DNA from 2 places in the Hydrogenophaga sp. PBL-H3 genome. Region 2 is predicted to be linked to the other one. Evidence: predicted binding sites of a transcription regulator. Region 2 holds the regulator's gene; the other holds the start of a gene.

Region 1 (5,740 bases), on a different replicon from region 2:
GCTCACCAAGAACGTCAAGACCCATTCTGGCAAGGGCAGCAGTTCTACGGCGGCACTGTGCCCGGCAAACGCGGGCGCAACATCAAACGCAAGCTCAAACTGACGTTGTTTGAGGCCGCCTTTGGCACGGTGCGAGAACTGGAGGGTGAGGTACAGGACCTTTGCACTACCTGCGGGGGGGACGGCCGCTCCAGTCGCCATGGCCGCCAGTGCACAGCATGTCGGGGAGCCGGCGCCATCCGAGCCGACCGCTCCTACAGCCAAAGGTGGAGCTCAGCCAATGTCGAGTGTCCAACCTGTCGAGGCCACGGGCAGATCTTTGAGAGTTGCAAAGCATGTGAGGGCAACGGCCTCGGCGCCATGCGCAAATGGAACACAGTTATCAAAACCCCGCCCGGGGCACGCACAGGAGACGTTCTCGTTCAATTCGGAATGGGCGGCAAGTCCAGCAGCCCCGACCTGCAAGGCGAGCTCCATTGCTCCATCGAAGTGCTGCCCCACGATTACCTCCACCTCAACGAAGATGGCGTGCTGGAAGTGAACGCTCTGGTGTCAATTTGGCGGTGGATCGCCGGGGGCGAGGTGGTTGTGCCGCTTCTAGACGGATCCCGGGTGGTGCGATTCCCGTCCATGGCTCATGAGGTGTATGTGAAAGGTGAAGGATGGCCAACGCCAGAGGGCAAGGGAGTGCGCGGTGACCTGTTGGTCCAGATGATGCCGCTTCCGCTCGGGGAATTGACGCAGGAGCAACGCCAGGCGGTTGATAAGCTGGCCAGCGAGGACATGCATCCATTCCTGAAGCAGTGGGATCAGGCCATGCAGGCTTGGACCCACGGCACGCAGGCCACGCGTTTTCCTGAAAAGCCCCCTCGGAAGAAGAAGGCCCCGGGCATGCCGTGAGCAGTGCTGTGCGAGGCGCAAGGTGAGCAAGTTTCATTCGTCGGGGCCACCCGGGGCTGCCAGTGGGATCAAGATCTCCCTCATTCAACCGATAGAGAGGGATCTCCATTCACCAGGACCAAAAGTGGACGTTTCTCCCGCAGCAATGGTTGGTGCCGTCGAGGCAGCCAAACAGGCCAACACCACTCAAGAAGTGCAAGTGGCCGTCATGAAAAAGGCCATGGACATGCAGGGCGCGGGCACGCTTTCGTTGCTGCAGAGCGTCACCGGCAACCTGCCGTTGGCCACCAGTGGCAGTGTGGGCACTCAGCTCAATCTGCTGGCCTGAAAGCCTCGGCGAATTTCTGCCGATAGAGAAGCAAACGCCCAACTCAAAACGGCGAACGCAATCCAACGCTGCGAAGGCTCCACTGTTGCTCCCATCCACCCGCGCGGAAGTCACGGGCGAGGGCGTGTATGAAGTCCAACTCACCGCAGGCAAGACTCACTACACGTGGGCCATGTTTCGCCCCATGCACCAGCGCCAGATCCTGAATGCGGCGGCGCCATCCCGGCAGGCAAGGCGCAAACCTTCCGTAGTTCGCAACGTCACCCTGAACGATAACTGCGTGAACACCATGGCCCACCGCGAGCCGGACCTTTGATGCGAATACCCCCTTGAAAAGTCGAAGACCTTCTGTAGCCTGAGTGCAGGAAAACCGATTTCTCGAAGCCATCAGATGGCATCTCCATAAACCAACTTTTTGTGAACACATGAACCTTCAACTGATCCTCAAGCGCGCCGTGATGGGTGCACTCCTGATGGTGCCCGCCCTGTGCATGGCCTGGGGTGCGGTGGCCGCAAACGCAGACTCTGGGACGCACACCTCGACCGGCTATGGCAGCGCGAGCGAGGCCGAGCAAGCGGCAGTGAAGGGCTGCGAGAAAATGGGCCTGCCCTGCTATGTCCTGATCGAAGCCGCCAACGGCGGGGCGTTTGTCGTCTATGTCGGCAAGGATGGCTATCACGCAGCTTACGCACGAAACCCCAGCGAAGCCAACAACCTCGCCAAGGTCGGTTGCCGCAAGAACTACAAGGGGTGTGAACTCCGCACCGCTGCCTGGGACGAGGGCGCCGTCTGGCTCGCCGTGGCCAACAGCGACGGGGGCTCGTGGGTGCGCTACAACATCACGGATCCCGAGGAAGCCCAGAAGCAGGCCATGGCCGACTGCAAGGGCAAATCGTCCGCGCCCAACACCTGCGCCATCGTGGGCAATGACGCTCACAAAGGGCACGTGGCCATTGCAGCGTCCGAGCGAGCAAAGCTCAGCTACATCTCCGTTGCCACCGGCCGCGAAGCTGCAGCCGCTGGGGCCATGAAAGGCTGCGCGGAATTGCCCGGCAAGCCCGATGACTGCAAGGTGACTCAGCAAGTCAGCAACGACGAGTCCCTACCCACCCCAAACGCCATGAAAGCACTGGCAGCACAAGCCGAGAAGAACCGCGCCGCCAGGTTGCGCGTGAAGTCGAGCGCACCGGTTAAGACCGCGCGCACCACGTCGCGGACCACCGAGCAATACACCTGCGAGACCACCTGCACGAACGCCAGCTGCGTGAGCAGGTTCGGCGACGGCAGGATCGTGCGATGGACCGCGCAGATGAAACACGATGGCTTCAAGTGGGCTTTGGACACCAGCAACTGCGGACGCTGACCTTGCACGACTTCGAACCCTTCACACCACCACTCTCATATTGACGCATCTCCCATGAAAAACACCACCACATCTCACCCACGTTCAACCCGCATGCTGTTCGCCTCGCTGGCCCTGTCGATGGTCGCTCTGCTCGCCGGCTGCGACCAGGTGGCCTCGGTTGCTGAGCCCACGCCCAAGATGGTTCCCTCCGCACAGCACATGCAGGCATGGCGCACCAAGCGTGACGGTCACCAATGGCAGTACACCAGCTTCAAGGTGGAGGACCTGAAGTGCCGCAACCTGAGCGCAGATGAAAAGGCACTCGCAGGACGCAAGATCAACACTGGCAAGTCCTTCGACGAATTCTTCGAGACCATCATTGCCTGCTCCTACAGCGTGCAGGCCGAGCGCCAGAAACACAGCTACCCCGACCAGACCGAAACGCTCAAGCGACAGGTTGATGAAGAGCAGTGGTGGATCGGTCGCACGGACAAACCAGAAGAACGCCACTGGCGCGGCTCCATGCCGTTCCCAGGCAAGCCGATCTGATCCCACTCAACAGCAGGCCTACGCGGATTCAAACCCCGCGCAGGCCTGTTTCGTTTGACGCGCACTCGCGAGTGCATCGACAATCCTGCCCACGACGGGCAATACCCGAGCATCCACGCGCGCATCTGAGCCAGCAAACGCGCCATGGGTGATCCGGTCTTTCTCGACGATGTCGGAAAAGGCTGCTGCGTAACACCGGCAGTTGTGTGCCCCGTGCACACCAAACGTGTGCTCTCACTTCGCGTGACTGCATTCAAACCTCACCCCTTCAGGCAACACGCTTGCCCTTTGGGGCTGCTGTCGTCTGAAGGTTTTCTTCAACCTTCAGACCTCACCCAACAGTCACAGCTTTAACGCTGCGGCGCTGTCAGCAGTTCACCACCACCACCCGCAGGGACACCAAGCTCCCAGTGGGCGCGGGTACTGCTTTCCCTGTTCACAACATCCGCCTCGCCTCCAGACCTCCCCAGGTCCAGAGCGCATGGGTGCGGGCTTTTTGCACATCTTTCAGGAGTCAGCAAATGCAAAGCAACAAGACGAACACCGGCGCCGCTCAAAAGCCCGCTACACCGTCAGGATCAACCACCCTTACGGCTGTGTTGATCGAGTTCACCGTCAAGTGGACAACGGTTGCCGTCATCTTCACCTACAGGGTGTTGATTGCGGTGGCCATCAAAGCCGTCAAGCTTGTTTTCAGAATCGGCAAAGCCCGTGTTGCACCCGTTGCAGCAGTGGCCTCGCAGGAAATGACGACTGGCGAGATGGCATCCGAAGAGAGTGGCGATGTCTCAGTTCAGGCTGAGACTTTCCAGGCACACGAAGCCGCCGAAGAAGATGCGACTGGATACGTCCAGACCGCTGATTTCGAAGCAGCGGACTGGACGTGCGGTCTGCCCTTGCAGCCTGCCGTAGGTGTCATCCACCTGCGCGGCTACACGGACAGGTGCATCGTCAAGCGTGACCTCATCATCAATGAGCCACGCCTGCGCGCCATCATGAAAGGCCGCCGTTTCAGCCTGCCCGACGCCCTCTACAACCCTGTGGAAGGCACCTCGAGCATCAAGGACGAGTCGGTGGAGCTCGCTGAGGCACTCATCAACCGGATCGGCGCCGAGGCGCGCACCACAGCCATGCGCCGTGGTCGCCCCAGCAACGCTGACCAGGCTGCCCCGCAATGGGCACCGTGGGAAGAGGACGATGAGCAAGCCGCAGCACGAGAAGCAGCAGCATCTGAAGCACTCGCCTTGGCAACCGCCCAGGCAAGCGCCAAGGCGCAGGCCCAGGCGCAAGCTCTGGCCACGCTGCAAAAGACCATGGCACGCGATCAAGTGAACGCCCCCGTCCTGCCCAAACAGGTCGAGCAAGCGGTCACGCAACGCCGTGAGGAACGCCAGAAGCAGGCTGCGACCACCATCGCAAGCTCAGCCAACGTGTTCCAGGCCCAGGCCATGAAAGGAATCACCTACGTCGGTCGCATCGCTCGCAGCGGCATGACCAAGGTTGCTCCACGCAAAGGAAACCCCTACGAGGTGTTCCAGGTCGTGCTGCAGCTGGACAACGGTGCCGAAATGTCCTTCCGTGGGACGGAGATCGAGCGTGAGATGGAACGTCTGGAATGCCAGGACGGCCAGCGCATCTCGATCACCCCGATGGGCCAGGTGCCCATTTCACTGCCAAGCGGCGGTGAAGGCACCAAGAACCTGTTTCGCATCGAAACGGAGTTCGCCAACGCCTGAGCATCCCAGCAGGGACGCGAGAGCACAGCAACGAGCACGCCCCCGGGGCGCAGCTCAAACCCGAAAACCACCGGCCCCCCAAGGGACTGGTGGTTTTTTTTCGCTGGTAAGGGGCTGGGGAGCACCGATCAATGCCGCTCGTTGCCAGCCGCGGCAAGGAGCCGGGACCATCCGAGATGTCTGCCTGCAGGCGAGATTTCAGGGCGAGTCTCGTGCCGGGGCTCCGAAGCGGGAGGGCGTTCAGATTGCGAAACACACCCCAGACCGCGCCAACGCATGGTTTTGGGTGCAAAGCCCCAAGGTGATCCGCCTACCCGCCGCCGAACAATCTACACACGCGCACAAGGATGGCCGCGTGCCGGTGCGCACGCGACGTTTGACCGCACGCATGCCACACAACCTCCCGGAGAGTTCCATGACCGCCCAGATGACGAATTCGACCTTCATCAAGCCCTTCTCGTTTGCCAAAGCCCTGATCGCCTCCTTGGTGCTGGGCACGACGCTGGTCGGCCACGCCGGCGGACCCGTGACCGGTGGTTCTTCCGAATGGACCCAGATTGCTAACAACATCGAACTGGCGGTGGCCTCGGGCGAGCAGGCGCGCATCGTCTCCAACACGATGTTGCAGTACGAGACCCAGTTGAAGCAGTACTACAACGAGCTCAAGCAACTGGAAAAACTCACCAACGTCCCGCGCAACGCCGATGAAATTCTCAAGCGCTTCAACTCCGTGAGCGCCTATCGGAATCGACTCAACCAGGCACAAGGTTCCGTTTCCAAGCAGGTCGAAGTCATGAAGAAGCGGATGACAGAGGCACAGCTTGCGGGGCTGCCGTGGGAAGAATACGTGAAGCAGGAGAAGGCACTTGTGGAGCAGAAGA
Region 2 (24,937 bases):
GCTCACGCGGCTTCCCCCCGTTGGGGGGACGATGCCTGCGGCCTGGCAAAGCCAGTTCCGCGGCATCTCTGGGTTCGGGCATTTCGCGCCGGACCCATTTTTCCTTCCCCGTTCTCCTGTCGTTTTCAATGCATCGGCTGGGGCTGATTTCTGTCGATGAGTTGCGCCAGGTCGTTCAACCACGGCTCGGCCAGGTTGCGGATCTCGGCATCCGTGCGCAGGATGCGCTGCATGATCTTGGTCTTTTCCTTGCGGTCTTCGGGCGCCAGCTCGTCGGTTTTCGACTTGTAGCGCAGCTGCGCGATCAGCACCGCACAGGCGCCTTCCAGGCGCACCACCTGGTCCCAGTTTTCGGTCTTGGCCGCGTCGAGCATCTGGCTGCTCGTGCGCTCGATCGCTTTGTAGTAGTCCAGCAAGGTGTGCTCCATGTCAGGCCCCTTGGCCCGTGGCGGGCGCAGCGGCGGCGGTGCTGCGGATCTGCTTCCACGAATCGGCCAGCGGCTCGATCAGGCCGATCACTTCGGTCACCAGCGCGCGGTCGTTGCGCAGGTTGGCCAGGGTCAGGCGCTGCACGGCGTAGCTGTACAGACCACTCAGGTTCTTGGCCAGGTCACCGCCTTGGGCCATGTTCAAACCGCCCTTGAGGCCTTCTTCGAGGATGCGCACGGCCTTGCCGACGGCCATGCCCTTGGCTTCGATCTCGCCACGCTCCATGGCGCCGCGTGCGGCGTTGAGCGACTGGATGAGGCCGTCAAACAGCATGCCCACCAGCTGGTGCGGGTCGGCGGTGGTCACGCCGGTGTCGGCGGAAACCCGTTTGTAGGCGGAGGCGGCTCGTGAATTCACAGAGGTAAACATGGCTTCGGTTCCTTGTGGCTGATACCTTTCAGTATCGGCACGCACCGTGGGGACTGTAGGCGCCTTGGCGGGGAAATGGGGGGTGAATTTCATGTTGTCGTGTTCCATCGTGTAACCAGACACCAGGCGTGAAAAACCCGACCGTGCAGGGGGTGCGCAGGGTCGGGTTGGCGAGGTCCTGATCGGGCTTTATCCGGAGCTTTTGTTCCACATCGTCACCTGCTGGTTCACGAAGGCGCCCAGGCCGCTCAAGCGTCCCACGGCGGCGTCCATGGCGTTGTATTGCGCCAGGTAGCGGACCTCGGCCCGGGCGGCGCGATCGTTCACGCGGTCCTGTTCCTTGCCATTTCGGGTCACCGCCTGCTTCAACGAGTCGGTTCTGGCGTTCAGCGTACCGGCTGTGCCCGCAATACCGTCCGCGAACGCCTTGACCTTCAAGCCAAATCCCACGGTCGTTGCATCGCCATCTTCAGACGTGAACAGGTTGCGAACCGCCGAAAGATTCTCCATGGCAGCGGTGAGTTTGTCGGCCTTGACCTCCAGCGTGCCGTTCTGCGCCGCGACGATACCGATGTCGGCCAGCCTGGTGAAAGAGCCGTTGCCGGTGACGGAGCGCATCATGCCGCGCAGGGCGTTCTGCAGGCCAACGGCGGTGCTGTCGCCCTGCAGGGATCCCGCCGTCTTCGTGGTTTCGTTGTAGGCCGTGGCCGTGGTCAGCAAGGTGCTGATGCTGTTGTAAGCATCGACGAAAGCCTGGATGTTCTTTTTCATGCCTTCGGTGTCGGCGCTGATGTTGATGTCCACCGCAGCCGTTGTGGGCTTCTTGAGCGTGAGCGTCAACCCGGGCACGGTGTTCGAGAGCTGGTTGGTGGAACTCTCGAGATCCACGCCATCGATCGAAAACTTCGCGTTGGCCGCAGGCTGGGCCTGGGTCATGCCGCCCAGGGCCCCGCCGCCGAAAGCCAGTTTCTGCAAGCCGTCTGCGTTCCCGCCCGTGACCGCCACGGTGAAGGTGTTGGCCGCGCCGGTTTCCTTGCCACGCATGACGATGCGTTCGCCGGAAGCATCTTTGAGAACGGTTGCGGTCACTCCAACGTCGCTGCTGTTGATCTTCGCGGCAATCGCCGCAGGGCTGTCCTCACCCGCCAGGATCTCGACGTCCTTGATCGCTCCACCCGCGACCGAAAAACTCAGCGTGCCGGTACCGAGTCCGCTGGCCGTGTTGAGCACACCGCTGGCTGCAGACTGCGAGGAAGCCAGCGAAGCCACCGACAGCGAGAACCGCCCGGCCGTTGCCGTGGAGGTCGCTGAAACCGCCACCTCTGCAGCATTGCTGGAGGTGGCGTTGAAGCCGCTCCAGTTTTTGGGATCGCCCAGCTTGGCAGCCAGCGTGCCCAGGTTGTCGATGCTGGACTTGATCGTGCTGAGGATGGAAATCTTCGACTGGAAGCTGGTCGCCTGTCGCTGCAAGGGCTGCAGCGGAGCACGCTCCAGAGCAACCAGCTGCGACACGATGCTTTTGACGTCGATGCCGCTGGCAAGACCGGGAGAGGTGATGGAGGCCATGGATTTCCTTCTCGGGATATGCAGGGAGCACGAACACTTTCATGCACCCTGGATATCCCGCAAGCGCCGAAGCAGCGGGGCGGTTTTCACCACCACCGCCGCCCCGGTTGCCGCACCCGAAGGTGCGGCTCTTGCGGTCAAGCGATCAACGCAGCAGGGACAGAACGCCCTGGGGTGCCTGGTTGGCCTGGGCCACCATGGCGGTACCAGCCTGTTGCAGGATCTGTGCGCGCGACAGGTTGGACGTTTCCTTGGCGAAGTCGGCGTCCACGATACGGCCGCGGGCGGCAGAGATGTTTTCCGACTGGATCTGGATGTTGCTCACGGCGTTCTCGAAACGGCTCTGCAGGGCGCCCAGGTTGGCGCGCGAGCTGTTGATCGCGTCGAGTGCGCTGTCGATCTGCGTCAGCGCGGCGGTGGCGCCAGCGGTGGACGACACGTCCAGCACGTCCAGGGCGCCGGTGGTGCCGGCGGTGGAGGTCAGGCCCGTGGCGGCGTCGATGCCGGTCAGGGTGCCGTCGTCAGCGCCGCCGACGGTGAAGGAGCCGTCCCAGGTGCCTTCTTCGGTGGCGGTGAAGTCGATCGAATCGGTGGTCGAGTTGTAGGCTGCGTTCACACCGGTTTCGCCGGACTTGGCGTTGATGGCGCTGACCACCTGGTTGATGCGGTTGGCGGCGCTGCCCGAGGCGGGAATGATGCCGATGTCCACGGCAACACCGCTCTTGCCGGTGATCGTCAGGTCACCGATGGCGGTGGCCGTGCCGAAGGCGGTGGCGGCAGCTGCTGCGCCCGTTGCCGAAGCAGCACCGGTGTCGGCGTTGCCCAGCGAGGTCAGGTTGGCATCGGCGATCGAAGCCACGTTGATCGACTCGCCAGCGTTGGCGCCGACCTGGAAGGTCTGGTTGGTGAAGCCGCCGTTGAGCAGCTTGGTGCCGTTGAACTGGGTGGTGTCGGCAACACGCTGGATCTCTTGCTTGAGCTGGCTCACTTCGGCCTGCAGGGCGGTGCGGTCGGTGTCGCTGTTGGTGGCGTTGGCCGACTGCACAGCCAGTTCACGCATGCGCTGCAGCATGTCGCCGACTTTGCCGAGCGAACCTTCAGCGGTCTGCGCCAGCGAGATGCCGTCGTTGGCATTGCGGGCTGCCACGTTCAGGCCGCGAACCTGGGCGCTCATGCGCTCCGAGATCGCCAGGCCAGCAGCGTCGTCCTTGGCGCTGTTGACACGCAGACCCGAGGACAGGCGCTGCATGGAAGTGGCCAGTGCGCCTGCCGAAGAGGACAGGTTGCGCTGGGCGGTCATCGACATCACGTTCGTATTGATGGTGGTCATAACTAACTCCTAAAGGATGGATAAAAAGTAATCCGGCATTGCTGCCAATCTCAACGCCAGCCAGAAGGCTGGCCGCCATGACCGGAGCTGGCTGCACGCGCCGGATGGACCCCAGGTCTCTTCCAACTCGCCGCTTCACTTGCCGGACGACGAACCTTTCTAGAAGTCCGTTGAGTTCAATTTCGGAGACCTGGGCAGATTCTTTAGCCCTGCTTGAAATTCGTTTCGCAGATAAGACGGTGCACAGGGGTCCTGTTCGGTGCTTTGCCGCGTGGCGCCTGCAGAGGCAGGACCGCTTTGAGAACCAAAGACGTAGGTGATTGGATGACACGCGGGTGCTGAACTCCTGACACCCGGTACAGCCGTTTACCGATTCAAGTTTTTTTACGCCTCGACACAATTACATACATCGGGTCAGGAGTTGTAAGCAAGTCGCCAACAGCACTGACCCCACCACCGAAGGAAACATCATGGACAGCGAACAACTCCTGGCAGAAATCCGCGAAGCCAACCTGACCTATCTGATGCTGGCTCAGAACCTGATCCGCAAGGACCGCGCCGAAGCGCTGTTCCGCCTGGGCCTGACCGAAGAAGCCGCCGACTTGCTGGGCATGCTGTCCACCGCGCAACTGCTGAAGATCGCGTCTTCCAACATGCTGCTGTGCCGCTTCCGTGTGGACGACGACCTGGTGTGGAACCTGCTGACCAGCCACAACGTGAAGAAGGTGGACAACGCCACCACCACGCAGCTGCACGCCAGCATCCTCATGGCTGGCAAGTTCGCCGAGTCCATGGCCGCCCACTGATCTGCGCGGTTACAAGTTTTCCTTCCCTCACGCTCCAGGAGCACACCATGGCCGTCGGCAAAAGCATCCTCAACGAGTCCCGCGACATCGAACGTGCGGTGGCCCTGATCCAGCTCGGTGCGCGCCTGCAGGTGCTGGAGTACGAAACTTCTCTGTCGTATGAGCGCCTGTTGCGCCTGTACAAGGAAGTGGCGGGCAAGAGCCCCTCGAAAGGCCAGTTGCCTTTCTCCACCGACTGGTTCCTGACCTGGCAGCCCAACATCCACGCCTCGCTGTTCCTCAACATCCACGAGTACCTGAGCAAGACCAGCGAACTCGAAGAGATCGACACGGTGATCAAGGCCTTCCGCCTGTACAACGACCAGATGACGGCCAGCTCGATCGAGCCCATCCTCTCTGTCACCCGCGCCTGGCGCCTGGTGAAGTTCGTGGACAACGGCATGCTGACCCTGACCAAGTGCACCTGCTGCGGTGGCAACTTCGTCACCGAGCCCTACGAGAACCGCCACTTCGTGTGCGGCCTGTGCCAGCCTCCGGCGCGTGCCGGCAAGGGCGCGGCCTCAGGCGGGCTCCGCTTGCACTGAAACTTGAGCCCCCACGCTCCGCCGCTGCGCGGGTCGCTGCTCCCCCGAGGGGGTGCGGCCTTGCTTGGGGGGCCCGGCGCGGCGGCCACGGCCTTCAAAACATGAAATGGACCCCGATGCGGGTCCATTTCGCGTTTATGGGTCCCTTCAATCGCACCTAGAGTTGGTCGATAGATAAGGCATTCCCCCAAAGTCACGCGTCACCCGGGTGCCGCGTCCTCTTTCAGGCCCAAACACATGTTCGTCATCATCGGTTTTGTCGTTTCGATGCTTTGCATCTTCGGCGTCTACATCTTCCACGGCGGCAACATCGGCGTGGTGCTCAAGGCTTTGCCGTTCGAGATGACCACCATCCTGGGCGCGGCCTTGGGGGCTTTCCTGATCAACAACCAGATGAAGGTGGTCAAGGCCTCGTTCAAGGGCCTGGCCGGTTGCTTCAAGGGCAGCCGCTACACCAAGGCGCGCTACATGGAGCTCATGGCGCTGCAGTTCGACATCTTGCAGAAGGCGCGCAAGGAAGGCCTGATGGCGATCGAGCAGGACGTGGAGAACCCGCACGACTCGGCGGTGTTCAAGAAGTACCCCACCATCGCCGCCGACCACCACGTGGTCGAGTTCATCACCGACTACCTGCGCATGATGGTCTCGGGCAACCTGAACGCACACGAGATCGAGTCGCTCATGGACAGCGAGATCGAAACCCACCACCAGGAAGCGCACGCGCCGGTGGCCGCCATCGGCCGCCTGGCCGGTGGTCTGCCGGCCTTCGGCATCGTGGCCGCCGTGCTGGGTGTGGTGAACACCATGGGCTCGGTGGGCCAGCCGCCCGCGGTGCTCGGCGGCATGATCGCCTCCGCCCTGGTCGGCACCTTCCTGGGCATCTTGCTGGCCTACGGCGTGTTCGAGCCGCTCGGTGGCCTGATGGACCAGAAGGTGGAAGAGAGCAGCAAGGAATTCCAGTGCATCAAGACCACGCTGCTGGCCAGCATGCAGGGCTACGCGCCTGCCACCGCCATCGAGTTCGGCCGCAAGGTGCTGCTCTCCGACGTGCGCCCGACCTTCAATGAGTTGGAAGCCCACGTCAAAGGCAAGAAGTAATCCAGCGGAAAGCACAGCATGGCGGACGGCAAAAAACTTCAACCCATCATCATCAAGCGCATCAAGAAGAGCGGCCATGCCGCTCACGGTGGCGCCTGGAAGATCGCCTACGCCGACTTCGTGACGGCCATGATGGCTTTCTTTCTGCTCATGTGGCTGCTGGGCTCCACCGCCAAGGGTGAGCTCGACGGCATCGCGAGCTACTTCCAGTCGCCGGTGAAGGTCTCGCTCATGGGGGGGCCGGGTACCGGCAACAGCAGCAGCATCCTGCCCGGCGGTGGACGCGACCTGAGCAAGTCGTTTGGCCAGATGGACAGCGGCGAGGCCGAGCGTGCCGCCAAGATGATGGGGGCCCAGATGGCCCAGGAGCTCAAGGCCCGCCAGGAATCCGCGCGGCTGGACGCGCTGGAGAAGAAGATCACCGTGTTGATCGAGAAGAGTCCCAAGCTCGCCGAATTCGGCTCGCAGATCCAGCTGGAGAAAACCACCGACGGCTTGCACATCCAGATCGTGGACCAGCAGAACCGCCCGATGTTCGACACCGGCAGCTCGCTGGTGAAGCCCTACATGCGCGACATCCTGCACGAGATCGGCAAAGCGTTGGGCGACGTGGAAAACAGCATTGCTCTCGCGGGCCACACCGACGCCACACCCTATGGCAGCGGCGAGCGCGGTTACAGCAACTGGGAGCTCTCGGCCGACCGGGCCAACGCCTCACGCCGCGAGCTGGTCTCGGGCGGTCTGCCCGACAACAAGCTGCGCCGCGTGGAAGGCCTGGCCTCCAGCCGGCTGCTGCGGCCCGAGACGCCCACCGATCCGATCAACCGGCGCATCAGCATCGTGGTGATGACGCAGGCGGCCGAGGACCGCATGACGCCCAGCCCCATCCCTGCGGTCGTAGCGCCAGGCGCTGCCGCGACGGTCGTTGAAACATCCATGGCACCCGCGCTTCAGATTCCCGCCGAAGTGACGAAATCAACTTCAGGGAGCGGCGGCTGAACGGCCACCGTCTCCACCCCATCGACCCACCCGCCCTCGGAGGCTTGCATGTCCACCCCGATGAAATTCCTGATCGTTGACGACTTCTCCACCATGCGCCGCATCGTGCGCAACCTGCTGAAAGAAATCGGTCATACCGATGCGGACGAGGCCGAAGACGGCGCCATCGCCCTGGCCAAATTGCGCAACGGTGCGTTCAATTTCGTGGTCTCCGACATCAACATGCCCAACATGAACGGTTTCGAGCTGCTGGCTGAAATCAAGAAAGACGAAAAGCTCAAGCACCTTCCGGTGCTGATGGTGACGGCCGAAGCCCGCAAGGAAGACATCGTGCTGGCGGCCCAGAGTGGCGCGGCTGGCTACATCGTCAAGCCCTTCACCAAAGCGACGCTGGAAGACAAGCTGGCCAACATCTTCAAGAAGCTCGGCATTTAAAGGACCGATGCCATGAACCACGATGACGCAGCGAACCCCGGCCATCCGCAGATGTTCCAGCAACTCGGCTCGATCACGCGCCAGTTGCACGACGCACTGAAAGAACTCGGCTACACCGACAAGCTCAAGGGCACGGTCGACCAGTTGCCCGATGCACAGAGCCGCCTGTCCTACATCGCCCGCCTCACCGGCGAGGCGGCCGACAAGGTGCTCAACCATGTTGAACTCGGCAAGACCGAGCAGGGCCTGATCGCCGAGCGCGGTCGCCAGCTGGCCGACACCATTTCCCGCGTGCCGGCGCTGGCCAAGGCCATGCCCGAGCTGATGGAGTGGACGAACGACATCATCCAGACCAGCGAGCAGACCGATGCGCGCTTCACCGACATCATGATGGCGCAGGATTTCCACGATCTCACCGGCCAGGTGATCGCCCGTGTGGTGCAACTCGCCGGCACCATCGAAGAGCAGTTGCTCGGCCTGCTGCTGCAATCCGCGCCTTCGGGCCAGCCGGGCCAGGACCACGCCTACGAACTGGCCGGTCCGGTGGTCGATGGCACCGGTCGCACCGATGTGGTCAATGACCAGCAGCAGGTGGACGATCTGTTGGCCTCCCTCGGTTTCTAACGGTTTTGATCAGCGGGGTTCCTCCCCGCTTTCTCAAAAGTGGTTTTGATAAGCGGGGTTCCTCCCCGCTTTATCCCCCTTTAGTTTTGCGGCCAGCCTCGCAGAATGGGCTCATCAAATCGATGAGCTCATTGCGATGGATTCCTCCAGTCAAGACAAGAACCTGCCAGCCACCGCGCAGCGCCTGAAGAAGGCGCGCGACGATGGCCAGGTGCCGCGTTCCAAGGACTTGTCCAACCTGTCGGTGCTCGGTGGCGGCTGCTTGCTGCTGCTGGCGCTGGCCCCCACGGGCTTCGAGAAACTGCGCGGGGCGTTGCAGAGCCAGCTGCGCTTTGACCACGCGTCGCTGCAGCAGCCGGGCCAGATGCTGCAGCGCCTGGCCGATGTGTTTGCCCAGGGCCTCATGCTCTATTTGCCACTGGGCGTGCTCGTGCTGGCCGTGGCCATCGGGGCCACCGTGGCCTCGGGTGGCTACGCGCTGAGCACCAAACCCCTGATGCCCGACTTCAGCCGCGTCAACCCGCTCAAGGGCATCGGGCGGCTGTTCTCCAAACAGCAACTGGTCGACACCTTCAAGCTCGCCGGCGTGACCGCCGTGGTGGCCTTTGTCGCCTGGCAGTTCATCCGCTCGCACGTGGAGCTGTTCGGCACGCTGGTGATGCAGCCCCTGGAGTCCGGCATTGGCCAGCTCGGCAACTGGATCGTGGCCGGCGTGGGCCTGCTGCTGCTGGTGGTGGCGTTCTTTGCGATCGTCGATGTGCCGCTGCAGAAGTTCCTGCACGGCAACCAGCTCAAGATGTCCCTGCAGGAAGTCAAGCAGGAACACAAGGAAGCCGAAGGCGACCCGCATGTGAAATCGCAGCGGCGCGCGCGCCAGCGCGAGATGGCCCAGCGCAACAGCGTGGGCGCAGTACCCAAGGCCGACCTGGTGGTGATGAACCCGACCCACTACGCGGTGGCGATCCGCTACGACGATGCCTCCATGAACGCGCCGCGCGTGGTGGCCAAGGGCGCCGATCTGATCGCCATGAAGATCCGCGATGTGGCCAAGGCGCACAACGTGCCGGTGCTGCAGTCGCCCATGTTGGCGCGTGCGCTCTATGCGCACGCCGAGATCGACGGTGAGGTGCCCTCGGCCCTGTACACCGCCGTGGCCCAGGTGCTGGCCTACGTGTACCAGCTCAGGGCCGCCCTCAAGGGCCAGGGCGCCATGCCGGGCGAGATGCCGGTGCCGCAGGTGCCGCCCGAGCTGGATCCGCACTTCAAGAAATCCGCTTCCAAGGACGCCGAATGAACGCCCTCGCTCCCCTGCAGCAATGGTTTGCGCGCAACGCCGGCTGGGCCGGTGGCCTGGCCGCCCCGATGCTGGTGATCACCATCCTGTCGATGATGGTGTTGCCGCTCCCGCCCTGGGTGCTCGACACGTTCTTTACCCTCAACATCGCGCTGGCCCTGGTGGTGATGATGGTGGCGGCCTACATGCGCCGCCCGCTCGATTTCTCGGTGTTCCCCACCGTGCTGCTGCTCACCACGCTGCTGCGCCTGTCGCTCAACGTGGCGTCCACCCGCGTGGTGCTGCTCGAAGGCCACACCGGCCCGGGCGCGGCCGGCGCGGTGATCGAGGCCTTTGGACACTTCCTGATCGGCGGCAACTTCGCGGTCGGCTTCGTTGTGTTCGTGATCCTGGTGGTGATCAACTTCATCGTGATCACCAAGGGCTCGGAGCGCATTGCCGAGGTGTCGGCCCGCTTCACGCTGGACGCCATGCCCGGCAAGCAGATGGCGATCGACGCCGATCTGAACGCCGGCCTGATCGACGAGAAGCAGGCCAAGAAACGGCGCCAGGAAGTGGGCGACGAGGCCGAGTTCTTCGGCTCCATGGACGGCGCCTCCAAGTTCGTGCGGGGCGATGCCATTGCCGGCATCCTGATCCTGGTCATCAACATCATCGGCGGCTTCGCGGTGGGCGTGATGCAGCACGGCCTGTCGGCCAGCGAAGCGGCCAGCACCTACATCCTGCTGGCGGTGGGCGATGCGCTGGTGGCGCAGATTCCCTCGCTGCTGATCTCGGTGGCCGCGGCCATGGTGGTCTCGCGCGTGGGCAAGGACGAGGACCTGGGCGCGCAGGTGATGCAGCAGATGTTCATCTCCGCCAAGGTGATGGGCATCGTGGCCGCGGTCATGTTCCTGCTGGGCGTGATCCCGGGCATGCCGCACGTGGTGTTCCTGGCCTTCGCCGCGATTTTTGGTGGCCTGGCCTGGTGGCGCGTGCGGGTGGATGCCCGCCCCGTGGTCGAGCCCGAAGCACCCGCCGCGCAGAGCGACGGAGAAGCCACCTGGGACGACCTGCAGCCGGTGGACCTGCTCGGCCTGGAACTGGGTTACCGCCTGATCGCCATGGTCGACAAAACCCGCCAGGGCGACCTGCTCACCCGCATCAAGGGCGTGCGCAAGAAATTCGCGCAGGAGGTGGGTTTCCTGCCGCCGGCCGTGCACGTGCGCGACAACCTCGAACTGCGCCCCAGCGCCTACCGCATCACCCTGCGCGGCGTGGTGGTGGGCGAGGGCGAGGTGTTCCCCGGCATGTTCCTGGCCATCGATCCGGGCGGTATCGGCACGCCGCTGATCGGCACCCCCACCACCGACCCGGCGTTTGGTCTGCCCGCGCACTGGATCGAAGACAAGCAACGTGAAAACGCGCAGATGGCCGGTTTTACCGTGGTTGATTCCGAGACTGTGCTGGCCACGCATCTTTCACACTTGATGCAAGTCCAGGCAGCCAAGTTGCTGAGCCGGACGGAGACCCAGGACCTGGTTGAACACGTCACCAAGCTGGCCCCCAAATTGATCGAAGAAGTCGTGCCCAAGATGATCTCCGTTGCCTCCTTCCAGAAAGTGCTGCAGCTGCTGCTGGAAGAGTCGGTGCACGTGCGTGACATCCGCACCATCATCGAAGCCATCGCCGAGCACGCCACCGCCACCACCGACCCGCAGGAGCTGGCCCGCCGCGTGCGCATGGCGCTCTCGCCGGCCATCGTGCAGCAGATCTACGGCCCGGTGAAAGAGCTCGAAGTGATCGCCATCGAGCCGGGCCTGGAGCGCCTGCTGATGCAGGCCCTCAGTGGCGCGGCCAACGGAGCGCTGGACCCCGGCGTGGCCGAGATGCTGAGCAAGTCGGCCACCGACATCGCCAACCGCCAGGAAGAGAAGGGCGTGCCCGCCTGCCTGCTGGTGCCCGACGCGATCCGCAACGCCATGGCGCGCCTGCTGCGCCGTGCCGCTCCCCGCCTGCAAGTGCTGGCGCACAGCGAAATTCCTGAAACCCACCTGATCCGCATTGGCCCGATTCTTGGAGAACTTGCATGAACATCCAGCGCTTCACCGCCCCGACCTCCCGCGAAGCCATGGCCAAGGCCCGCAACGCCTTCGGCGACAGCGCCGTCATCCTCTCCACCCGCTCCACCAGCGAAGGTTTTGAGGTGATGGCCGCGGCCGAGGAAAGCCTGGCCTCGCTGGCCGACAACGCCAGCCCCGCGCCGATCGCCACCCGCCCGCCCGCCGCGCCGAGCTCCTTTGCCGCCCGCGCCAAGGCCGCCGCCACGCAGGCCCAGCCCGAGTCGGTGGAGGGCGACACCGAAGCCCTGGCCATGAGCACGCTGTCGTTCCAGGAATATGTGCGTGAACGCATGCTGCGCAAGCGCCGCGAGTCGATGCAGGAAACCGCACCCGCCGAGCAACCCGCACCGCAGCGCCGCGCCCCGGTGCAAGCCGCGCCGGTGCAGCCTGCGCCGATGCCCGCTGCCGAGCCCATCGTGGTGCCGGTGCAGCGATTCAACGAGCCGGTGCAGGCCGCCTTCGGCAGCCGCCTGGGCCAGCAGCCTATCCGCACCCGCGAAGCAGAACCGTCGTGGGAAGACTCGCAGCCCTCGGTGCGTTTCGCCAGCAACGAAGACACCCGCATGGCGGTGGAGCTCTCCGCGCTGAAGGAGATGATCGAAGAGCGCTTCAACACGCTGGCCTGGCTGGGCTCTTCCAAGCAGAACCCGATCCAGTCCAACCTGATGCTGAAAATGATCCGCGCCGGTTACTCGCCCGCCATGGCCCGCGCCGTGCTGGACCGTGTGCCCGCCGACGCCGCAGCCCCGGAAGCCTTCCGCTGGCTCATGGACGTGATCACCCGCAACCTCAAGGTGAGCGCTTCCACCGCCGGCCTGTGCGACGAAGGCGGCGTGGTCTCGCTGATCGGTGCCACCGGTGTGGGCAAGACCACCACCGCGGCCAAGCTCGCGGCGCAGTGCGTCAAGCAGTACGGCGCCGCCAGCGTGGGCATGATCACGCTCGACACCTACCGCGTCTCGGGTTACGAACAGCTGCGCGCCTACGGCCGCATGCTCGGTGTGGTGGCCCACCTGGCGCACGACCGCGCCGCGCTCAAGGACCTGCTCAACCTGCTTTCGGGCAAGCGCCTGGTGATCATCGACACCGCCGGCCTGGGCCAGCGCGACCAGCGCATCCAGGACATGCTCGACGTGCTGGACATGCCCAAGGTCAAGAAGACCCTGGTGCTCAACGCCGGCTCGCAAGGCGACACGCTGGACGAAACCCTGACCTCGTTCAAGGCCAGTTCGCTGCACGGTGTGGTGCTCTCCAAGGTGGACGAAGCCGTGAAGCTCGGCCCGGCCCTGGACGCGCTGATCCGCCACCAGGTGACGCTGCGCGGCGTGGCCAACGGCCAGCGCGTGCCCGAAGACTGGCAGAACCCCGATGCCTCCGCCCTGGTGCGCATGTCCATGGGAACGGCCGGCAAGTCGGCCTTCGATCCGGTGGCCACCGACATGGGCTTCTACTTCGCCCCCACCAACGCACGCGGTGTGAACCTGGGAGCCTCGCATGTTTGAACACGGCTTTGATCAAGCCGCCGGCCTGCGCGGCGAGAGCCGCAGCGGCAGCGCTGCCTTGCTGGCGGTGGCCAGCCCGGCGCAGCCTGCGCGCGGCTACGAGTGGCTTTGCATGCTGGCCGGCTGCCTCACGAACCAGGGCCGCTCGGTCGTCATCGTTGACGGCACGGCCACCGAATCCAGCGGTGCCCAGCGCGGGAACGGCAGCCACCTTGGCCTGCTGCGCGCGCTGCAAGACCCCTCCATCGGCCACCTTGAGCAACCCGCGGACAACGCCGACTGGCTGGTGATGCCCGGTGCGCGTGGCCTGCAGGCCCTGCAGGAAACCGCGCACGCCGCGGGCGCACCGGTGGCGCTCGCGCGCCTGCTGGCGCCGTTTGCTCCGGGCGTGATCGTGCTGCTGTTCGCGCCGGCCTTTGGCCTGGCCGGCGTGTTGCCCGGTCTCAATGCCCGCACGATGGTGCCGGTGCTCGACCAGCCGCAGGCCGCCATCGACGCGTACGGTGCGGTCAAGCTGCTGCACTCGGCCGGTTTGTCGCCGGTGCTCGCGCCCCTGGCCGCCGGCGGCGCGCAGGTGCTGCAGCCACTGGTGACCTCGGTCACCGACTGCGCGGCACGCCACCTCGGGCTCACGCTGGAGAGCTGGCCCGCCCACACCTGGGGCCACCGTGCCCAGGCCTGCGCCATCACGCCGCAGGCTGAAACAGACACACACGGGTACCACGGCCTGGTCCGCGCCGCCCCGACACCACTCTGGAGCTGAAGATGTACACCGCCAAAGGCACGCTCAACCGCGACGAGCAGCTGCGCAAATACAGCCCGCTGGTGCGGCGTCTGGCCCACCACATGATCGCCAAGCTGCCGCCCAGCGTGGAGCTCGACGACCTGATCCAGGTCGGCATGATCGGCCTGACCGAAGCGATTGCGCGCTTCGAGCCCACGCAGGGCGTGCAGTTCGAGACCTTCGCCAGCCAGCGCATCCGCGGCGCGATGATCGACGAACTGCGCGAAGGCGACTGGATGTCGCGCGGCTCGCGCAAGAGCCAGAAAGACATTGAACAAGCGGTGAGCCGCCTGCAGCAGAAACTGCAGCGCGTGCCCAAGGAATCTGAAATCGCCGCCGAGCTGGGCATGCCACTGGCCGACTACCAGCACCTGCTGGCCAAGGTGCGTGGCACGCAGCTGGTGTACCTGGAGGACATCAGCGGGAACAGCGACGACGAAGACGGTTTCCTGGACCGCCACATGGGCGACAGCGAAGCCGACCCGTCGGCCAAGCTGCAGGATCACCGCATGCGCACCGCCCTGGTGGCTGCCATCAAGGTGTTGCCCGAGCGCGAGCAGCAGATCATGAGCATGTACTACGAGCACGACATGAACCTGAAGGAAATCGCAGCCGTGCTCGGTGTGACCGAATCGCGCATCTGCCAGTTGCACAGCCAGTCGATTGCGCGCTTGCGCTCGAAGCTGCGCGAGCACTGAAACAGGCGCAATACCGCAGAGGCAGTAGCCGTTGGCGAGCGGCAACGGCCACTGGTGCCAGGGGAGGGGCGTGGCTAGCATGGGCCGCCCACCCTCGACACCCACATGCCATGACCGACGCCAAACGCCCTTCGCTCGACGAGAACCCAGACCGTGCTGCCATCGATGCCACCCACGACATGGCGTCTGTTGTTGAAAACCTGATCTGGTACGGCTTTCAATCGGCCGCTGACATCGATGCGCTGATCGACGAGGGGGTCACAGCGGGTGACGGCTTCGACGTCGCCCGGGTCAAGGCCTTCGCCGCCACGACACTGGCGAAGAAACGGGCCGCCGAGGCCACTTGGCCACACGCCACCGACTGCGACAAGCTCGATCGCGCCTTTGCCCGATTGCATGAGCAGGGCATCTGCGCCCTGCATTGCACCGGTGACACCCAGGACGACGGCTTTGAAGCCGTGATCGATGCACTGAGTGACGACGGGGTTCCGGAAGACCGGTACCACGGCTACTGCTTCTATTACAGCCAGGACATCGACCGCGCCCTCGACGAAGAAGGCTTGCTGCTGGCCTATGGCCATCTCGGCCGCAGCGAAGTGAAGGAGAGGGAGCACCTCGCGGTGGGGCAGCTGGTCTGTGAAGCCCTGCGGCACGAGGGCCTCACAGTCGCGTGGAACGGTTCAACGAAGCGCCGCATTTCGCTGGCCCAGCTGGACTGGCAGCGGCGCACACCGGGCTGAGCGCAGCGCCAACCGGCAAAAAAACAAGGCCTGCCGGCGTCTCATGACGCCGGCAGGCCTTGTGCTGTGTGGGTTGATCGGGTCAGGGCTTGAGCTGGGCGCGGATCTCGCCGCCCTTGTTGGCGTTCGAATGCACGTTCACGTACAGCGAACCCCCGTTGTAGGCCGCGAGCTGTGCCGGCGTGAGCTTGGCGCCGGCTGGCACCACGTAGGTGTTGTCCCCGGTTTTGGTCAGTGTCACGATGACCGGGCCGTTCTGACCGGCCGGGGCGATGTGGATGTGCGCCATGGTGCTCACCAGGCCGGCGGTGGTGACGCTGCCGCTCACGGAGCCGTCAGCGGTTACCTTGATGTTGGCGGTGCCGCTGGCGGTGGTGGTCACGGGGGGCACTTCCTGGGCGCCATTGAGCTTCTCGTCACCGCGCACGGCGCTGGTCACCGTGTTGGTCATCTTGTCGACCGTTGCGCAGCCCATCAGGGTGGTGAGTGCGGCGGCGGCCACCAGGCCGAGCAGGGTTTTGGTGTGGAAAACAGATGTCATGGGAGCTCCTTGCTGTTTGTGAATCGGACCTGATCAGTATGGGTTCGCCACGCGAGCAGGTCATGGGGGTTGACCCGAACACGGTCCCCGGTGGGGCTCACCAGCTGCCGCTGTTGGCCATGTCCACCCAGGGCTGGCTGGGGGGCAGGGCGTCGCCTTTTTGCAGCAGCTCGATGGAGATGTTGTCGGGCGAGCGCACGAAGGCCATGTGGCCGTCGCGCGGGGGGCGCAGGATGGCCACGCCGTGGGCCTGCAGGCGCTCGCAGGTGGCGTAGATGTCGTCCACCTGGTAGGCCAGGTGGCCGAAATTGCGGCCGCCGGTGTAAGCCTCGGGGTCCCAGTTGTGGGTGAGCTCCACTTGCGCGCTGTGGTCGCCGGGTGCGGCGAGAAACGCCAGCGTGAAGCGGCCTTGGGGCACTTCACGGATGCGAATCACCTCCAGGCCGAGCGCGTCGCGGTAGAACTTCAGGGAGGCCTCCAGGTCGGTCACGCGGACCATGGTGTGCAGGTATTTCATGAGGGCTTTCGGAGTGGGATCGGGATGGTCTTTTGATTGGACCGAAGTTGCAAAACCTTGTCAGGGGCCGGCTTTTCGCGAGCGCAGAAGGTCGTCCACCGTGGGTACCAGCGCGAGTACCGCCAGCACCAGCGCCAGCGGCACGGTGAAGCCGTAGCCCACCTGTTTGAACCCATAGGCGCCGGCGATGCCTCCGGTGGTGAAGGCCGCCAGCAGGCCCGCCAGCACCGCCATGCGCGGGCGGTCGGCACGCACTTTCAGGGGATGGTCGGGGTTGTGGTTCCAGTAGATGAGCTTGCCCAGCTCGATGCCCAGGTCGGTCACGATGCCCGTCATGTGGGTGGTGCGGATCACCGCGTTGGAGAGCTTGGTGGCGATCGCGTTCTGCAGCCCCATGATGAAACACAGCAGCACCACGGTGAAGGGGATCAACAGGCCCTCGAAGGTGGAGAGTTGCGCACCAAGCAGGCCAAAGCACAGGATGAGCGAAGCCTCCAGCAGCAGGGGCAGGGCGTATTCGCTGGAGAGCTGGCGCCGCCGCGCGAAGTTGACCATGACCGCGCAGCACATGGCGCCCATCAGGAACGACAGCACGCCCACGGCGGCGTCCACCACCAGGCCCATCTGGCCCAGCGCCAGGTTGTCCGCCAGCGAAGACACCATGCCCGTGACGTGCGAGGTGTATTGCTTCACCGCGAGGAATCCGCCTGCGTTGATGGCACCGGCCACGAAGGCCAGCACGAAGCCGAGTTCCCGGTTGGACTCGGCGGTGCGCTGGGTGCCGATCAGGTAGCGGGCGTAGTTGGCGGGCATGGAGCCGACACGTTACACCAGCGCCGCTGAAAGACGCTCAGTGCCCCAGCAGGTTGTGTCGCACGTGCAGCAGGTGGTCCAGGGTGCTGGTCTTGGCGCGCGCCGCGTCGCGGTCGCGCAGGGCGTCCACCAGCTGGCGGTGCTCTTGCTGGTAGGCCAGCCGGCGCTCGGGCGTCACGCTTTTCTTCTTCAGTTGCCCCCAGTCGCCCTGGGCGCGCACCTGTTTCATGAGCTTGAACACGCTGGAGACAAAGGTGTTGTGCGCCGCATCGGCAATGGCCTCGTGCAGTTCACCGTCCCAGTGCTCGAACTCCTCCAGGCTGCTGGCGCGTTCGGCGCTGGTGCAGCAAGCCAGCATGCGTGCGAAATCGGCGGTGGTGGCGTTGCGCACCACCAGGTCGATGATGGCAGGCTCCAGCGCCAGGCGCGCTTCCATCAGCTCGGCCGGGCTGGTGTGTTGCGCGGAGTCCTGCTGGATCAGGCGGTCCAGGCTGGACGGGGCTTGTTGCGCCACGAAGGTGCCACTGCCCACGGTCTGCTCGATCAGGCCTTGCTGCTTCAGATCGGCCAGGGCCTTGCGCACCGTGGTGCGGCTCACGCCATAGCCCTCCGAGAGTTCACGCTCGGTGGGCAGTCGGTCGCCGGCCTTCCAGTGCCCGGCCTGCAGCTGGGTCAGGATGGTCTCGCGCAGGGAGGTCGAAATGGTCATGGTGGCCGGAAATATACCAAAACAGACCAATCACCGCCATTGGGCGGTGACCTCGGCGACATCGGTGAAAACCCGCTGTGGTCGTGTCCCGGTATGGTCTAACATCGGCCCGTTCTGGTATCTATTGGTACTTATTGGTATTAACTCAAGGAGTCTGTGTGCGCATCGCTACGTTTGTTCATGAAGGTCAACGCCGTGTCGGGCAGGTTTCTGGCGATGGTCAGAGCGTCACGGCTTTTGCGCTGGACGCTGCCCAGGCGGCGCGCGGGGCCTTGCCTCTGATCGAAGCCGCGGCGCAGGGTGCGGCTTTGCCGGCGCTCACGGGCCCGGCCATTGCGCTGGCTTCGGTGCGCCTGGAGGCGCCGCTGCCGCTGCCGCGACGCAACCTCTGGTGTGTGGGCCGCAATTACCACGAGCACGCCAAGGAACTGCAGGCCTCGGTGTTCAAGGACAACAACGCCAACCCGGCCACCTGGCCGATCGTGTTCACCAAGGTGCCCGAGTGCGTGGTTGCCACCGGCGACAACGTGGTGCTGCCGGGCGCGGCGGTGTCGGAGCAGATCGACTACGAAGCCGAGCTGGCGGTGGTGATCGGCGTGGGCGGCAAGAACATCGCACGCGCCGACGCCATGAGCCACGTGTACGGCTACACCATCGTCAACGACGTGACCGCGCGCGACGTGCAGATGCGCCACCAGCAGTGGGACATGGGCAAGTCGTTCGACACTTTCTGCCCCATGGGTCCGTGGATCGTCACAGCCGACGAGCTGGACGGTCAACACACCCGCGTGCGCTGCTGGGTCAACGACTCGCTGCGCCAGGACGGCCGCACCGAAGACCTGATCTTCGACATTCCGACGCTGATTGAAACCATCTCGCGCGGCATCACGCTCTACCCCGGCGATGTGATCGCCACCGGTACACCCGCCGGCGTGGGCCTGGGCCTGAAGCCGCCGGTGTTCCTGCGCGCGGGCGACGTGGTGCGCATCGAGATCGACGGCATCGGCAGCCTGCAGAACGCCTTCGTCTGAACCCCGCAACAACAGGAGAATTCTTGATGAACCGACACTTTCGCAGCCTGTGCCTGGCCGCCCTGACCGTCACGGCCGCGTGTGCAGCCGTGGCGCAGTCGGCCTACCCGACCAAGCCCGTCACCATGGTGGTGCCGTTCCCGCCCGGCGGCGTGGCCGACACCGTGGGCCGACCGATCGCCGAAGCCATGGGCAAGGTCCTCAACCAGCCAGTGGTGGTGGTCAACCGGGGCGGCGCCGGTGGTGGCATCGGCATGGCCCAGGTGGCCAAGTCGGCGCCCGACGGTTACACCCTGCTGATGGCTCTGTCGTCGGTGGTGGTGCTGCCCGAGGCCGACAAGATCCTCAAGCGCGCGCCGATGTTCGAGCTGGACCAGCTGGTGCCGATCGCCCGCATCACGGCCGACCCGACGGTGCTGGTGGTGCGCGCCGACAGCCCGTGGAAGACCTACGCCGAGTTCATCGCCTTTGCCAAGGCCAACCCGAGCCGCATTTCGTTTGGTTCGTCGGGCAACTACGGCACCATGCATGTGCCGATGGAGCAGCTCAAGGGCGCGACTTCCAGCTTCATGCTGCATGTGCCCTACACCGGCGCCGGCCCGGCCATCCTGGGTCTGCTCAGTGGCCAGGTCGATGCCCTGGCCAGCGGTCCGGCCAGTGTGGCGGGCCAGATCAAGGCGGGCAAGCTGCGCGCGCTGGCGCACTGGGGCGAAGGCCGCCTGGCGCTGCTGCCCGACGTGCCGAGCTTCAAGGAACTCGGCGTGCCGATCGTCTACTCGCAGTGGTCGGGCATCTTCGTGCCGGCCGGCACGCCGCCCGACGTGGTGGCCAAGCTGCGCGAGGCCGCGCGCGCTGCCACCCGGGATGAGCGCACCATCCAGATCATGACCACCGCGGGTACCTCGTTCCAGTACCAGGACGCCCCGGAGTTCGACCGCTTCGTCAAGGAAGACGCGGGCACCATGGTCAAAGTGGTGCGCCAGATCGGGCAGGTCAATTGAGTCCGTGTCGCTGTCCTGGGCGCGACTGAACAGGGGTGGATTCCCTAGGTTGAGAAATCTGTAAGTCCACTAACAATCGCTCCAACGCAGACATCCGCTTGTCGGCCTTTCACAGCACCGACAACGCAAGACACAGGAGGACGGATTTCCAGCGACCCCGCCGACCGAAAGGCCCACGGGGTTTTTGATGGTGATCGACATTCATGAGCACCGAATACATTCTCGAAACGCAGGACCTCACCCGCGAATTCAAGGGGTTTGTCGCGGTTGACAAGGTCAACCTCAAGGTCAAGCGCGGTTCCATCCACGCGCTGATCGGCCCCAACGGTGCCGGCAAGACCACCATGTTCAACCTGCTGACCAAGTTCCTGCCCGTGACCTCGGGCAAGATCGTCTACAAGGGCGAAGACATCACCAGCCACAAGGCGGCCGAAGTGGCGCGCACCGGCATGGTGCGGTCGTTCCAGATCTCGGCCGTGTTCCCGCACCTCACGGTGCTGGAGAACGTGCGCATCGGCCTGCAGCGCAAGCTGGGCACCAGCTTCCATTTCTGGAAGCCCGAGTCCAGCCTGTACGCGCTCAACGACGAGGCCATGGCGCTGCTGGAGCAGGTCGATCTGGGCAGCTTCGCGCAGACGCAGACGGTGGAGTTGCCCTACGGCCGCAAGCGGGCGCTGGAGATTGCCACCACGCTGGCGCTCGACCCCGAACTCATGCTGCTCGACGAACCCACGCAGGGCATGGGCCACGAAGACGTGGGCCGTGTCGTGGAGCTCATCCGCAAGGTGGCGGCCAACCGCACGGTGCTCATGGTGGAGCACAACATGAACGTGATCGCCAACCTCTCCGACACCATCACCGTGCTGGCGCGCGGCTCGGTGCTGGCTGAAGGCCCTTACGCCACGGTGTCCAAAGATCCCCGTGTGCTCGAAGCCTATGTGGGCACGGTCGAGGAAATCGAATGAGCGCCGCGCCGGGCCGCCCCAAGCCAGCTCGCACCGCAGTGCGTCGCACGGAGGTTTCCAAATGAGCAAAGTCCTGCTGAAGGTCGCCGACCTCAACACCTGGTACGGCGAGTCGCATGTGCTGCACGGCGTGAACTTCGAGATCCGCGAAGGCGAACTGGTCACGCTGCTGGGGCGCAACGGCGCGGGCCGCACCACCACCGTGAAGTCCATCCTGGGGCTGGTGGGCAAGCGCACCGGTTCGATCCAGATCGACGGCGTGGAAACCATCCACATGCCGACCAACAAAATAGCGCGGCTCGGCCTGGGCTACTGCCCCGAGGAGCGCGGCATCTTCTCGTCGCTGAGCTGCGAGGAAAACCTGATGCTGCCACCCAAGGTGGGCGAGGGCGGCATGAGTGTGGACGAAATCTACGAGATGTTCCCCAACCTCAAGGAGCGCCGCCACAGCCAGGGCACGCGCCTGTCGGGTGGTGAACAGCAGATGCTGGCGATGGCGCGCATCCTGCGCTCGGGCGCCCGCATCCTGCTGCTCGACGAGATCACCGAAGGCCTCGCGCCCGTGATCGTGCAGACGCTGGGCCGTGTGATCCGCGCGCTCAAGGCCAAGGGCCTGACCATCATCCTGGTCGAACAGAACTTCCGGTTTGCCGCACCCCTGGCCGACCGCCACTACGTGATCGAACATGGCCAGATCGTGGCCACGGTCAACAAGAACGAGCTCGAGAGCAAATCCGACATGCTCAATGAGTATCTGGGCGTCTGACGCCCGTCCACCAAGAGGAGACTTTCCACATGAAACGCAAACTGATTTCAACCGCCGTGACCACCGCCATTGCCACCGTGCTGGCCGGCGGTGCGTCTTTTGCCGTGGCCCAGCAGGGCAAGCTGACCGGTGATGCCGTGAAGATCGGCGTGCTGACCGACATGTCCGGCGTGTACGCCGACTACGGCGGCCCCGGTGCCGTGGCAGCAGCCCGCATGGCCGTGGCCGACTTCGGCGGCACCATGTTCGGCAAGCCGATCGAGGTGGTCAGTGCCGACCACCAGAACAAGCCCGACATTGCCAAGAACGTGGCCCAGGGCTGGTTCGACCGCGACGGCGTGGACATCTCGGTGGAAAACCTGAACTCCGCCGTGGCCCTGGCCGTGCAGGCACTGGGCAAGGAAAAGAACAAGATCACCATCACCACCGGTGCCGCCTCGGCCCGCCTGACCAACGCCGACTGCGCACCCACCACCGGCATCCACTACCTGATGGACACGATCGCGCTGTCCAACGTGGTGGGCAAGGCCATCGTGAAAGATGGCGGCGACAGCTGGTACTTCCTGACCGCCGACTACGCCTTTGGCCATTCGCTGGAGAAAGACACCGGCGACGTGGTGAAGGCTGCTGGCGGCAAGGTGCTGGGCGCGGTGCGCCACCCGCTGTCCACCGGTGACTTCTCGTCCTTCCTGCTGCAGGCGCAAACCTCCGGCGCCAAGGTGGTCGGTCTGGCCAACGCCGGTGGCGACACGGTGAGCAGCGTGAAAGCCGCGGCCGAGTTTGGCCTGACCAAGAAACAGAACCTGGCCGCGCTGCTGATGCTGCTGACCGACGTGCACGCCATCGGCCTGCCCACGGCACAAGGCCTGTACCTCACCGAAGCCTGGTACTGGGACCTGAACCCCGAGACCCGCGCCTGGGCCGACAAGTACAGCAAGGTCATGAACGGCCGCAAGCCCAACTCCAACCACGCCTCCGTGTACTCCTCGACCATGCATTACCTCAATGCCGTGAAGGCCGCCGGCACCGACGACACCGCAGCCGTGATGGCCAAGATGAAGGAAACGCCGATCAACGACATGTTCGCCAAGGGCGGCAAGATCCGCGAAGACGGCCGCATGGTGCACGACATGTACCTGTTCCAGGTCAAGAAGCCTTCGGAATCCAAAGGCGCCTGGGACTACTACAACCTCAAGGGCACCATCAAGGGTGACGATGCGTTCCAATCGCTGGCATTGAGCCAGTGCCCCGGCATCAAGAAGTGATCCTGGGTTGAATTGAACTGAGCCGACCGGGCGGGCCGTGATTCACGGCCCGCCCCTTTTCACCGGACTGCAATGACTGAAATATTTGGTGTGCCGATCGTGGCCTTCATGGGGCAACTCATGCTGGGGCTGGTCAACGGCTCGTTTTACGCGATCCTTTCGCTGGGCCTGGCCGTGATCTTCGGCATGCTCAACATCGTCAACTTCGCGCACGGCGCCCTCTACATGGTGGGCGCCTTCGTTGCGTGGATGCTGCTCAACTACGCCGGCGTGAACTACTGGTTCGCGCTGTTGCTCGCGCCCATCGCCGTGGGGGCCATCGGCGCCCTGATCGAGATGACCATGTTGCGCCGGTTGCAGCAGCTGGATCACCTCTACGGTCTGCTGCTCACCTTTGGCCTGGCGCTGATCTTCGAGGGTGCGTTCCGCGAGTTCTACGGTTCGTCCGGCCTGCCTTACGAACTTCCCGAGATCTTCCGCGGCGTGTTCGACCTGGGCTTCATGATGTTGCCCAAGTACCGCGCCTGGGTGGTGCTTGTTTCCATCTTCCTGTGCCTGTTCACCTGGTACGTGATCGAGAAGACCAAGCTGGGCGCGTATTTGCGCGCTGGCACCGAAAACCCCAACATGGTTCGCGCTTTCGGCATCAACGTGCCGCTGATGGTCACGCTCACCTACGCCTTCGGCGTGGGCCTGGCCGGTCTGGCCGGTGTGATGGCCGCGCCCATCTACCAGGTGAGCCCGCTGATGGGCTCCAACATCATCATCGTGGTGTTTGCCGTGGTCGTCATCGGCGGCATGGGCTCCATCCTGGGCTCCATCCTCACCGGCCTGGCGCTGGGCCTCATCGAAGGTCTCACCAAGGTCTTCTACGCCGAGCTCTCGTCCACCGTGGTCTTCATCATCATGGTCATCGTCCTCATGATCCGTCCGGCAGGTCTGTTCGGCCGGGAGAAATAATGTCCAAAGCCACCCGCAACGTATTCCTGGTGCTGTTCCTGGCACTGCTGGCGGCCCCCTTCGTGGGCTACCCCATCTTCCTCATGAAGGTGCTGTGCTTCGCACTGTTCGCCTCCGCGTTCAACCTGCTGATCGGCTTCACCGGCCTGCTCTCGTTCGGCCACGCCATGTTCTTCGGCTTCTCGGCCTACGTGGCCGGCCACGCCGCCAAGGTGTGGGGCCTCACGCCCGAGGTGGCCATCCTGGCCGGCACGCTGAGCGCGGCTTTCATCGGTCTGGTCACCGGCTGGCTGGCGGTGCGCCGCCAGGGCATCTACTTCGCCATGGTCACGCTGGCGCTGGCGCAAATGATCTATTTCATCTGCGTGCAGGCGCCCTTCACCTACGCCGAAGACGGTATCCAGAGCATTCCGCGCGGCAAGCTGTTCGGCGTGATCGACCTGACCAACGACATGGCGATGTACTACGTGGTGGCGGCCATCTTCGCGGCGGCCTTCGCGCTCATCTACCGCATCATCCATTCGCCATTCGGGCAGGTGCTCAAGTCGGTGCGCGAGAACGAACCCCGCGCGCTCTCGCTGGGCTACAACGTCGACCGCTACAAGCTGATGGCCTTCGTGCTCTCGGGCACCATCGCGGGCCTGGCCGGCGCCACCAAGTCCATCGCCTTCGGCATCGCGACGCTGACCGACGTGGGCTGGCAGATGTCGGGCGAGGTGGTGCTGATGACACTGCTCGGCGGCATGGGCACCATCCTCGGCCCCACCGTGGGCGCGGCCGTGATCGTCACCATGCAGAACTACCTCTCGGGCCTGGGCTCCATGGTCTCGATCATCATGGGAGCGACCTTCGTGGTCTGCGTGCTCATGTTCCGCCGTGGCATCGTGGGCGAGATCGAGCACCGCTTCGGCGCCAAGAAGAACTGAAGCCTTCTGGCCCAGACAACAAA

Evidence for each region. The regulator FliA, encoded in region 2, starts transcription of late flagellar genes. The targets are predictions, from matches to a motif close to CTAAAGTTTNNNNNNNNNNNGCCGNTA.
Region 1: the regulator FliA is predicted to act here: its motif matches at 968-994, upstream of F9Z44_RS21095 (putative motility protein).

What each region holds. Positions count from the first base shown of each region.
Region 1 covers NZ_CP044973.1:109,737-115,476, forward strand. Annotated here, with positions in the region: gene F9Z44_RS21090 (DnaJ C-terminal domain-containing protein) at 1-900, shown strand, start outside; gene F9Z44_RS21095 (putative motility protein) at 1,025-1,228, shown strand; gene F9Z44_RS21100 (hypothetical protein) at 1,314-1,544, shown strand; gene F9Z44_RS21105 (DUF4189 domain-containing protein) at 1,654-2,592, shown strand; gene F9Z44_RS21110 (hypothetical protein) at 2,647-3,123, shown strand; gene F9Z44_RS21115 (hypothetical protein) at 3,645-4,859, shown strand; gene F9Z44_RS21120 (hypothetical protein) at 5,275-5,740, shown strand, end outside.
Region 2 covers NZ_CP044972.1:3,692,111-3,717,047, reverse strand. Annotated here, with positions in the region: gene F9Z44_RS17345 (flagellar protein FliT) at 126-428, opposite strand; gene fliS (flagellar export chaperone FliS) at 430-858, opposite strand; gene fliD (flagellar filament capping protein FliD) at 1,048-2,424, opposite strand; gene F9Z44_RS17330 (flagellin) at 2,570-3,754, opposite strand; gene flhD (flagellar transcriptional regulator FlhD) at 4,225-4,560, shown strand; gene flhC (flagellar transcriptional regulator FlhC) at 4,608-5,144, shown strand; gene motA (flagellar motor stator protein MotA) at 5,382-6,242, shown strand; gene motB (flagellar motor protein MotB) at 6,261-7,241, shown strand; gene cheY (chemotaxis response regulator CheY) at 7,290-7,676, shown strand; gene F9Z44_RS17300 (protein phosphatase CheZ) at 7,689-8,300, shown strand; gene flhB (flagellar biosynthesis protein FlhB) at 8,437-9,594, shown strand; gene flhA (flagellar biosynthesis protein FlhA) at 9,591-11,666, shown strand; gene flhF (flagellar biosynthesis protein FlhF) at 11,663-13,198, shown strand; gene F9Z44_RS17280 (ParA family protein) at 13,191-13,961, shown strand; gene F9Z44_RS17275 (RNA polymerase sigma factor FliA) at 13,964-14,680, shown strand; gene F9Z44_RS17270 (DUF6891 domain-containing protein) at 14,791-15,420, shown strand; gene F9Z44_RS17265 (CHRD domain-containing protein) at 15,503-15,961, opposite strand; gene F9Z44_RS17260 (VOC family protein) at 16,059-16,478, opposite strand; gene F9Z44_RS17255 (YoaK family protein) at 16,539-17,291, opposite strand; gene F9Z44_RS17250 (FadR/GntR family transcriptional regulator) at 17,329-18,000, opposite strand; gene F9Z44_RS17245 (fumarylacetoacetate hydrolase family protein) at 18,159-19,031, shown strand; gene F9Z44_RS17240 (tripartite tricarboxylate transporter substrate binding protein) at 19,058-20,032, shown strand; gene F9Z44_RS17235 (ABC transporter ATP-binding protein) at 20,236-20,997, shown strand; gene F9Z44_RS17230 (ABC transporter ATP-binding protein) at 21,059-21,763, shown strand; gene F9Z44_RS17225 (ABC transporter substrate-binding protein) at 21,793-23,028, shown strand; gene F9Z44_RS17220 (branched-chain amino acid ABC transporter permease) at 23,101-23,988, shown strand; gene F9Z44_RS17215 (branched-chain amino acid ABC transporter permease) at 23,988-24,914, shown strand.